One region of the Prosthecodimorpha staleyi genome, then DNA from elsewhere that is predicted to be linked to it. Evidence: riboswitches for the same ligand, from Rfam matches in the RefSeq annotation. Region 1 holds a riboswitch; the other holds the start of a gene.
The links. Region 1 has a riboswitch for thiamine pyrophosphate ahead of thiM (hydroxyethylthiazole kinase). Riboswitches for the same ligand answer to the same signal wherever they lie in the genome.
Positions count from the first base shown of each region.

Region 2: another riboswitch for thiamine pyrophosphate. It lies ahead of KL771_RS04895 (ABC transporter permease); the one in region 1 lies ahead of thiM (hydroxyethylthiazole kinase).

Region 1 is NZ_JAHHZF010000005.1:347,523-351,932, forward strand. It holds gene pgi (glucose-6-phosphate isomerase) at 1-1,194, opposite strand, end outside; gene KL771_RS12230 (Lrp/AsnC ligand binding domain-containing protein) at 1,373-1,609, opposite strand; TPP riboswitch at 2,062-2,171, shown strand; gene thiM (hydroxyethylthiazole kinase) at 2,219-2,998, shown strand; gene thiM (hydroxyethylthiazole kinase) at 2,995-3,855, shown strand; gene thiE (thiamine phosphate synthase) at 3,852-4,410, shown strand, end outside.
Region 2 is NZ_JAHHZF010000002.1:412,336-416,745, forward strand. It holds gene KL771_RS04890 (ABC transporter substrate-binding protein) at 1-811, opposite strand, end outside; gene KL771_RS04895 (ABC transporter permease) at 847-1,809, opposite strand; TPP riboswitch at 1,857-1,964, opposite strand; gene KL771_RS04900 (hypothetical protein) at 2,045-2,212, opposite strand; gene KL771_RS04905 (hypothetical protein) at 2,562-3,728, opposite strand; gene KL771_RS04910 (hypothetical protein) at 3,727-4,356, shown strand.

The DNA of each region.
Region 1 (4,410 bases):
GAAGTCGACCGGGATCGGGTCGGTGCCCTGGTGGATCAGCTGGAAGAAGGCGTGCTGACCGTTGGTGCCCGGCTCGCCCCAGACGACCGGGCCGGTCGACAGCGCCACCGGGCGGCCGTCGCGGCGGACGCGCTTGCCGTTCGATTCCATGTCGAGCTGCTGCAGATGGGCGGCGAAGCGCGACAGGCGCTGGTCGTAGGGGATCACCGCCTGCGAGGCCATGCCGAACACGTTGCGGTACCAGACGCCGAGAAGGCCGAGCACGACCGGCAGGTTGGCCTCCAGCGGCGCGGTCCGGAAATGCTCGTCCATGGCGTGGCCGCCGGCGAGGAATTCCTCGAAGCGCTCCGAGCCGACCGCGATGGCGACCGGCAGGCCGATCGCCGACCAGACCGAATAGCGCCCGCCGACCCAGTCCCAGAAGCCGAAGATGCGGTCCTCGCGGATGCCGAAGGCGGCGCATTTCGGAACCGCGGTCGAGACCGCGGCGAAATGGTCCGGCACCGCCGCCTCGCCGAGCCGCTCGGCAATGAAGGCGCGGGCGGTCGCCGCGTTGGTCATGGTCTCCAGGGTGGTGAAGGTTTTGGAGGCGACCAGGAACAGTGTCGTCTCGGCATCGAGCCGCTTCAGGGTGTCGGCGATATGGGCGCCGTCGACATTGGAGACGAAATGGACGCGCGGGCCGTCGTGATAGGGCGCCAGCGCCAGCGTCACCATGGCGGGACCGAGGTCGGAGCCGCCGATGCCGATATTGACCACATCCGTGAAGGCCTTGCCGGTGGCGCCCTTGACCGCGCCCGTGCGGACGGAATCCGCGAAGGCGCCCATGCGGATCAGCACCTCGGTCACGTCGGGCATCACGTCGCGCCCGTCGACCGTCACGGCGCGGCCGGACCGGTTGCGCAGTGCCGTATGCAGGACGGCGCGGCCCTCGGTGGTGTTGATCGGCTCGCCGGCGAACATCCGCTCGCGCCAACCTTCGAGATCGGCGACGCGCGCCAGCGCCATCAGCCGCTCCATGGTCTGCGGCACGATCCTGTTCTTGGAATAGTCGATCAGCAGGTCGTCGAGCGCCAGCGAGAAGCGCTGGAAGCGCTGCGGGTCGGCGGCGAACAGATCGCGCAGATGCAGCGGCTCGACCAGCCGGGCATGCTCGACGAGATCGGCCATGGCGAGATCGACAAGTTCGGGCATCGTGCGGATCTCCGGTCCGAAACGCAGCATCGAAATCATGGCGGCACTCCTTGTCCCATGCGGTGCCGGCAGGATTTACGGAGCGTCACGGCGAAAGGCAGACGGCTTATCGGAACAATCAAGGCGGCCGGGGCGGGAAGCGCGCGAAATTGCGGCGCCCCGCCGCAACGTCCCGGGGCTAGAAAGCCTTGAAGGTGATCAGCGTCTTGGTGTCCTGGATGCCGGGAATGTGGTGCACCTTCTCGTTCACGAAGCGGCCGATATCGGTGTCGTCCTCGACATAGAACTTCACGATCAGGTCGTGGTCGCCGGCGATGGAATAGATTTCCGACGCGATCTCGGCATCGGCAAGGGCGGTCGCGACCTCATAGGCACGGCCGAGATTGGTCTTGATCAGGACGAAGAAGGGTTTCATGGGCTCGCCTTGGCGAATGATGCAGGCGCCCAATAGACCGGATCGCCGCCACGGCGGCAAGGGGTGGCGGCTCTCGCTGAAGAAGGGCGGCCACGCGCGATCGGGTGCCGCCGTACCAGCCCAAAATCGGAATCTGAAAGGGAAAACAAGGACGCCCGCCCCGCCGCTGCAGCTTCGCGTCGGCTTGCCGGTCCCCTTGGGGCGGCGGCACGACGCGATCGTTCCGAAATCTCGGAAAGGGCGCAGGCGGCGGGCGGGTTGGGGAGATCGAAGGCTGCCGGTACATCCGCGGTCAGCGTTCGCGATCTCCACTGGACGCCGGGGCTTGGTCGGCCCTGCGTCACCGTCGAGGTCTCAAGTGGTGGTCCCTGCCCGGCATTGCAAGGCCGGGCACCCACTTTTCTCGCCCAAATTCCCGCTTGCCAACGGCGGGGCGAGATCCTAGGTCTGTAGCCATCTCATGGGGGTGCCCGTCCTGACGGCCGGGCTGAGAGGCGGCGGCGCCAACTCCAAGAACCTGATCCGGGTCGTGCCGGCGGAGGGATTTGAGATGGCGATGATCGCGCAATCCCGAACCGCCCTGCCCGCAATCCCGGCGGAGGCGCGTTCGTGACCCAGCAACTGCCCGCTCATCCCCTCACCCCTGACCATGTCGCCGGCGTGCTCGACGCGGTCCGCACCGGCCGGCCGCGGGTCCAGGTGATCACCAATCCGGTTGCGCAGAGCTACACGGCCAACATGCTGCTGGCGATCGGCGCGCGGCCGTCGATGACCTCCAGCCCGGAGGAGATCGCCGCCTTCATCGCAGTCTCCGGCAGCCTGCTGGTCAATCTCGGCATTCTCGACCGGCACCGGCGCGACGCCAGCCTGACCGCCGTCGAGGTCGCCCGCGAGATGGGCGTGCCCTGGGTGCTCGACCCGGTCAAGGTCGACATCTCCCCGCCGCGGCTGGATTTCGCGCGGACGCTGATCGGGATGGAGCCGGATTTCGTGCGCGCCAACCACGAAGAATTCGTCGGTCTCGCCGGTACGGATACCGGCGAGGAGGCGGTCCGCCATTTCGCCGCCCGGCACCTGACCACCGTCGCGCTGTCCGGGCCGGTCGACATCGTCACCGACGGCAGCCGGATCGTCAGGATCGCCAACGGCCATCCGCTGATGGACCGGGTCACCGCCATGGGCTGCGCCGGCACCGCGGTGGCGGCCGCATTCCGGGCGGTCGAGCCGGATCCACTGGTCGCCGCCGGCGCGGCGCTGGCCGTGATGGGCATCGCCGGCGAGGTCGCCGCCGCCGCCTCGAGCGGGCCGGGAACCTTCGCCGCGGCGATCCTGGATGCGCTCTACGGCCTCGATACGGCGACCATCATCGAGAAGGCGCGCCTGGCATGACCGCCCCGACGACAGCCCTGCCCCCCTCCCCGACCATCGCCGCCGTGGCCGCCGCGCTCGCTGCCCTGCGCGCGCGCCGCCCGCTGGTGCACAACATCACCAACTACGTGGCGATGACCATCTCGGCCAATGTGCTCCTGTCCCTCGGCGCCTCCCCGGCCATGGTCCATGCCGGCGAGGAGGTCGAGGAGTTCGCCGGGATCGCGGACGCGCTGGTGATCAATATCGGCACGCTGTCGGGCCCCTGGATCGACGCCATGCTGCGCGCCGCCGCGGCCGCAAATCGCCATGGCAAGCCCTGGCTGCTCGATCCGGTCGCCGCCGGCGCGACCCGGCTGCGTTCGGAGACCGCGCTGGCGCTCCTGCACCTCAAGCCCGCCATCGTGCGCGGCAATGCTGGGGAGATCATGGCGCTCGCGGGCCTCGCCGGCGCCGCCTCGGCGGCTTCCGCCGAGGCCAGCCGCGGGGTCGATTCGCTGGCCGGATCGGACGCGGCGGCCGCGGCCGCCGTCGCCCTGGCGCGCCAGGCCGGAACGGTCGTCGCGCTGACCGGGGAAACCGACTACGCGACCGACGGCACGCGCCTGATCGCGATCACCGGCGGCCATCCGCTGATGCCGCTCTCGACCGCGCTCGGCTGCGCGCTGTCCGCCGCCACCGGCGCCTTCCTGGCCGTCGCCCCGCCGCTTGAGGCCGCCGTCGCCGCACTCGCCGTCTATAGCGCGGCCGGTGCGGTCGCCGGCGCGCGCTGCCCCGGCGGGGCCGGCCATCTGCCGGCCGAACTGTGCGACGCCCTCCTCGCCATGGACGAAGCCACCCTCGCCGCCCATGCCGGCTTCACGGAGATCGACCTTTGACCCGCCTCGCCTTCGATCTCGGTCTCTATCTGGTCACCGATCCGTCGATCGGCCAGCCGCGTGCGCTCATCGACACGGTCGCGGCGGCGGTGGCCGGCGGCGTCACGCTCGTTCAGTTGCGCGACCCGCAGGCGGAGACCGGCGCCTTGGTCGAGGCCGCGCGCGCACTCGTCGCCCTGCTCCGGCCGAAAGGCATTCCGCTGATCGTCAACGACCGCACCGACGTGGCGCTGGCCGCCGATGCCGATGGCGTCCATGTCGGCCAGGGCGACATGGACGCGCGCGACGTGCGCCGCCTGATCGGGCCGGACCGGATCGTCGGCCTGTCGGTCGGCTCGCCGGCCGAATTCGCGGCCTCGGCCGATGCGCTCGCCGCGGTCGACTATCTCGGCACCGGGCCGGTGCGCCGGACCGCCACCAAGACGGATGCCGGCGCGGCGATCGGGTTCGAGGGGCTGGCCACCGTCGCAGGCCTGACCGCCCTGCCGATCGTCGCCATCGGCGGCATCGGCGCGGCCGAGATCGCGCCCTCGGTCGCGGCCGGCGCGCACGGCG
Region 2 (4,410 bases), on a different contig from region 1:
TGTCGAAGAAGGCGCGCCGGTTCAGTTCGTCGTCGAGCTTCGGATCAGCCTTGCGGAACACCGCCCAGGCCTCGTCCGGGTTGTTGGTCAGCCACAGCGTCGCCGCCTCGACCGCCTCGACGAAACGGCCAAGCTTCGGGTCGGCGGCCCGGTCGCGCCGGGCGATGTAGATCAGTTCGTCGTAGGGCGGCACGCCGGCCTCCTCGGGGAAGAAGGCGCGGCCCTTCTTGCCAGCGAGATCCAGTTCGGTCAGCTCGAAATTGCGGTAGCCGCTGACCACGGCATCGACCTGACCGGCGCTCAGTGCCGCCGTCAGGGCGAAGTTGACGTTGATCAGTTCGACATCCTTGAGCGACAGGCCGACGCTCTCCAGCATCGCGCCGAGCTCGGCATCCTCGAAGCCGGAGACCGAATAGCCGACCTTGCGGCCCTTCAGGTCCTTCAGCGTCTTCACCGGTCCGTCGGCGAGCACGATCACGGTGTTGAGCGGGGTTTCGACCAGCGTGCCGAAGCGCACCAGCGGCAGGTTCTCGGCGACCGCCATGTGCAGGCTCGGCTGGTAGGAGATGGCGATGTCGGCCTGGCCGGCGGCGACCAGGCGCGGCGGCGCCGCCGGGTCGGCCGGGGCGATCAGGTCGACATCCAGGCCGGCCTTGGCGAAGAAGCCCCTGTCGCGGGCCACCACCAGCGGGGCGTGATCGGGATTGACGAACCAGTCGAGCGCGACCGAGAGCTTGTCGGCGGCGGCGGCCGGCAGGGCGGTGAGGCCGAGCGCGGCGGCCAGGGCGAGCGACGCGAGAAGGCGGGGCATCGTTGGGAGACTCCGTTCGGGAGAGCGCGGGAGGATCAGCGGTCCGTCTCGTCCAGCCAGGGCAGGAGACGGTCGGCGAGGAGATCGGCGGCCAGCCGCAGGACGACCGCCATGGCGACGACGAGCGCGAGGGCGGCGAACATCACATCGGTCTGCATGCGCGCGTTGGCGTGCATCATGATCAGGCCGAGGCCCGACGAGGCGCCGACCCATTCGCCGACGATCGCGCCGATCGGCGCCACGGCGGCGGCCATGCGCAGCCCGGTGACCAGGGCCGGCAGCGCGGCCGGCACCTGGATCAGCGCCAGGGTCCGGGCCCGGCCGGCGCCGTAGAGGCGGGCGAGATCGAGGAGGCCGGGGTCGGTCCGCTCGATGCCGTCATGGAAGGCCGAGGCGACGGGGAAGAAGATGATCACCGTCGCCATCACGATCTTCGAGGCGAGGCCGAAGCCGAACCACAGCACCAGCACCGGCGCGATGGCGAAGACCGGCATGGACTGCAGCACGACCACGAAGGGCGTCACCACGCGGCTCGCCGCCGGCACATAGCCCATGAACAGCGCGGTGGCGACGCCGGCGAGGATGCCGGTGACGAGGCCGAACAGGATCTCGGTCAGCGTGACCAGCGCATTGGGCCACAGATCGCCCCAGCGGCGGATCAGCGCCAGGACGACCCGGTCCGGCCCCGGCAGCAGGAAGGGTTCTGGTGCCAGCACCAGCACCACGCTCCACCAGATCGCCACCAGGGCGACCATCACCAGCGCGAGATCAAGGACGAAGCGCCGCCCGGACGCCCGGCGCCTTGAGGAGGCCGGCGGGGTGCGCGAAGCGGCCGGTTGGGCCGGGGTGGCAACGCGTTGGGCGACAACGCGGGTGGCAGCGGCAGGGCTCGGAGCCGCCGGGCTGGCGCTGGCGAGCGGCGGCACAGCGGCCGGGCGGGCCGGCTCGGTGGTGGTGCCTGCTGCGGCGGGCGGCCGCTCGGCGATGAAAACAGCCATGGATCTCCTGCTCCTGTCGCGGGAGATCCGGGAGATTCTTGTCTGCGAAAGCCGGTTGATCCCGTCCCTTCGCCGGCATGACCCGGATCAGGTTCAAAGGGTCCGGCGCCGCAGCGCCATCTCAGCTCCAACCGGGAGCACCCCTCGGACTGGCATACCATGGCCCGGAATCGCGCCGGGGACAAGCCCCCGCAGCGATCCGGCTATCGCGTCGACCGGATCGGCCGATGCCGGCTCAGAACACGACCAGGGGCGAGACCATCACGTCGGGGTCGGCGCCGGTGGTGGTTCCGGGCTTCAGATAGGCGCGCTGGGTCACCGAGACGCTGGCGACGCCCGAGAAGGTCGACCTCCTGAAGACCGCCACGATCCCCGCACAGTCGGCAGTGTCGACGACCGTCACGGTGCCGCGAGGAACGAAGAAGCCCTTGTTGCCGCGCGAGGTCAGCCACGCATTTCGGCGCGTGGTGCCGTCGGCAAGCCCGAGGCCGGCCAGAGCGAGGGAGAGCCCAGGGGCCAGCGCACCGGATTTTCACAACGATATGCTGACCTCCAGATCGTCCCTGCAGGGCGGCACGATCCTGTCGTCAGATGGAATTCACGGTGTTTCGCCATGATCTTACGGACCGGCGACACGGAACCCCAAGGCAGGTCCAACGCCCTGACCGGAACGGATGCCACCGGAACGGACGGCGGCGCGGGATCGGTACCGACGCCGGCGCCCGACCGGGATTCGGGGGCTGGGGCCGGGTTCAGCCGCCCTGCGCCCAGGCCGTCAGCGCGTCGGCCACGACGCGGTCGCCGGCGCCGTTCTTTTCCAGGGTCAGGATGCCGCGCTTGCCGTTGTCGAACAGGATCGGAATGTCGATCCAGCCGCGCTCCTTGAGGAGGCCCAGATTGCGCTGCTTCTCCGCCTCCGGCGCCGACAGGGCGATCCAGAAGAAACCGGCCGAGATGCGCGCTGCCGCCCCGACCAGCGGATCGCCGCGCGCCGTCTCGGTCTGCTTCAGGATCAGGCCGGGTACGTTGGAGACGCCCTTGTTGTCGAAATCCGCCGGAACCTCGAACTTCAGCTCGATCAGATGGCTGGCCGGAAACGAATTGTCCGAGTTGGGCTGGATCGACAGGTTCAGGACCAGGCCGCGGTCCGGCACTTCGACCCGCGCCTTGATCATGGTGACCGGCGGCTTGCCGGCACCGGGGCTCTCGCGCACCGTCCGCCAGACGACACGGCCCGCATTGATCTGGTTCTGCGCCGAACCGCCGGCCCCCTCCTCCAGGAGCTGCGCCTTCTGGGCGATCGGCGGCACCGCCGCATCACCGCCGCCCGGGACAACGGCCGTCGACCCGCCGCCCGGCGCAACCGCAACCGTCTGGCGTCCGCCGGCCTCGCTCCCGCCGGTCGCCGGCTGGCCGGTCGCGCCTGTCGCCGGCTGAATCGACGGTGTCGAGGTGATCGGCTGGGTGGTGACGACCTTGACACCGTTCTGGGCATTGGCGGTCGTGCGGCCGGGACTGGTGCCGTCCTCCGGCGCCAGACGATCGGTCACCTTCGGCGTCAGCGTCTTCTCGTTGGACGGGCGCTGGCCGGTGCCGCCTGACAACCGTTCCGTTCCGAAATAGGCCGCGACCTGATCGCGCTTGGTCCACAGCGCCACGGTGCCGACCGCAACCACCAGAGCGGCGACCGATAGGCCGACGATCAGCGGCATCCGTTTCGGCTTTTCCGCCTCAAGCAGCGGATCGGGTTCGGCCCGCCGGCCCTTGCGGCCCTTCATCCGGCCCGTCGGCGGGGGTTCCGGGGTCACGTCAGGCACGGCCGGGGCCGCGGCTTCCTCGGGATAGTCGGGTTCGGCGGGCTCGGGAGCCGGCGCCGGGGCGGCGGGGGACGGCGCGCCGTCCACCGCGTAGCCGACCATGTCGGCATCGGTGATCGCAGCCTCGTGCTCCTCAGCCGGGGGCGGCGGGGCAGCGGGTGGCGCGGTTCGTGTCGGTATAGACACGACGGGACGTGCGATCTCCTTGAGGCTCAGACGCTTCCGTTCGACGCCGCCGGTCGGCGGCGTCGGCGCCGGGCGGTCGTCCTCGTGCGTGTCCGCAGGCGGCGCCGGCGGCACGACGGCCGCATCGAACCGCGACCGCGACGACGTCGGCTCCGTCTCAACGGATGCCGCGCGGCTCGGCGCTCGCGTGAACCCGGTCGGCGCCGGTCTCGATGTCTCGATCGGCTCGGCCATGGAACCGCGGCCGGCCGATTCGGGCGAGCGGGTGACGGTCGGGCGCGACGGGCGCGCCGCAGGGCCGGCCGTGGGCGCAGACGGCGTCGGCGCACCGGTCGCCGGTGCAGCCGCGGGACCGGGCGCGGCCGTGGCCGTGCGGGCGATACCGCCGCCCGCCGGCACGGTGCTGGTCGGGGGGGTCGGTGCCGGCCGGGCCGCGATCGGACCGGGTACGGGCGGACGCGGCGGCGCGGGTCGCGCGGGTGTGGACGTCGTCGGCGCGGCCGGCGGTTCGGGGCGCGTCTCGGGGCGCGGTTCCGGCGCCTGACGGTCGCGGCCCTCCGTCGGACCGGCGATCGTGCGGGCCGTCGGCGCGGCCGGG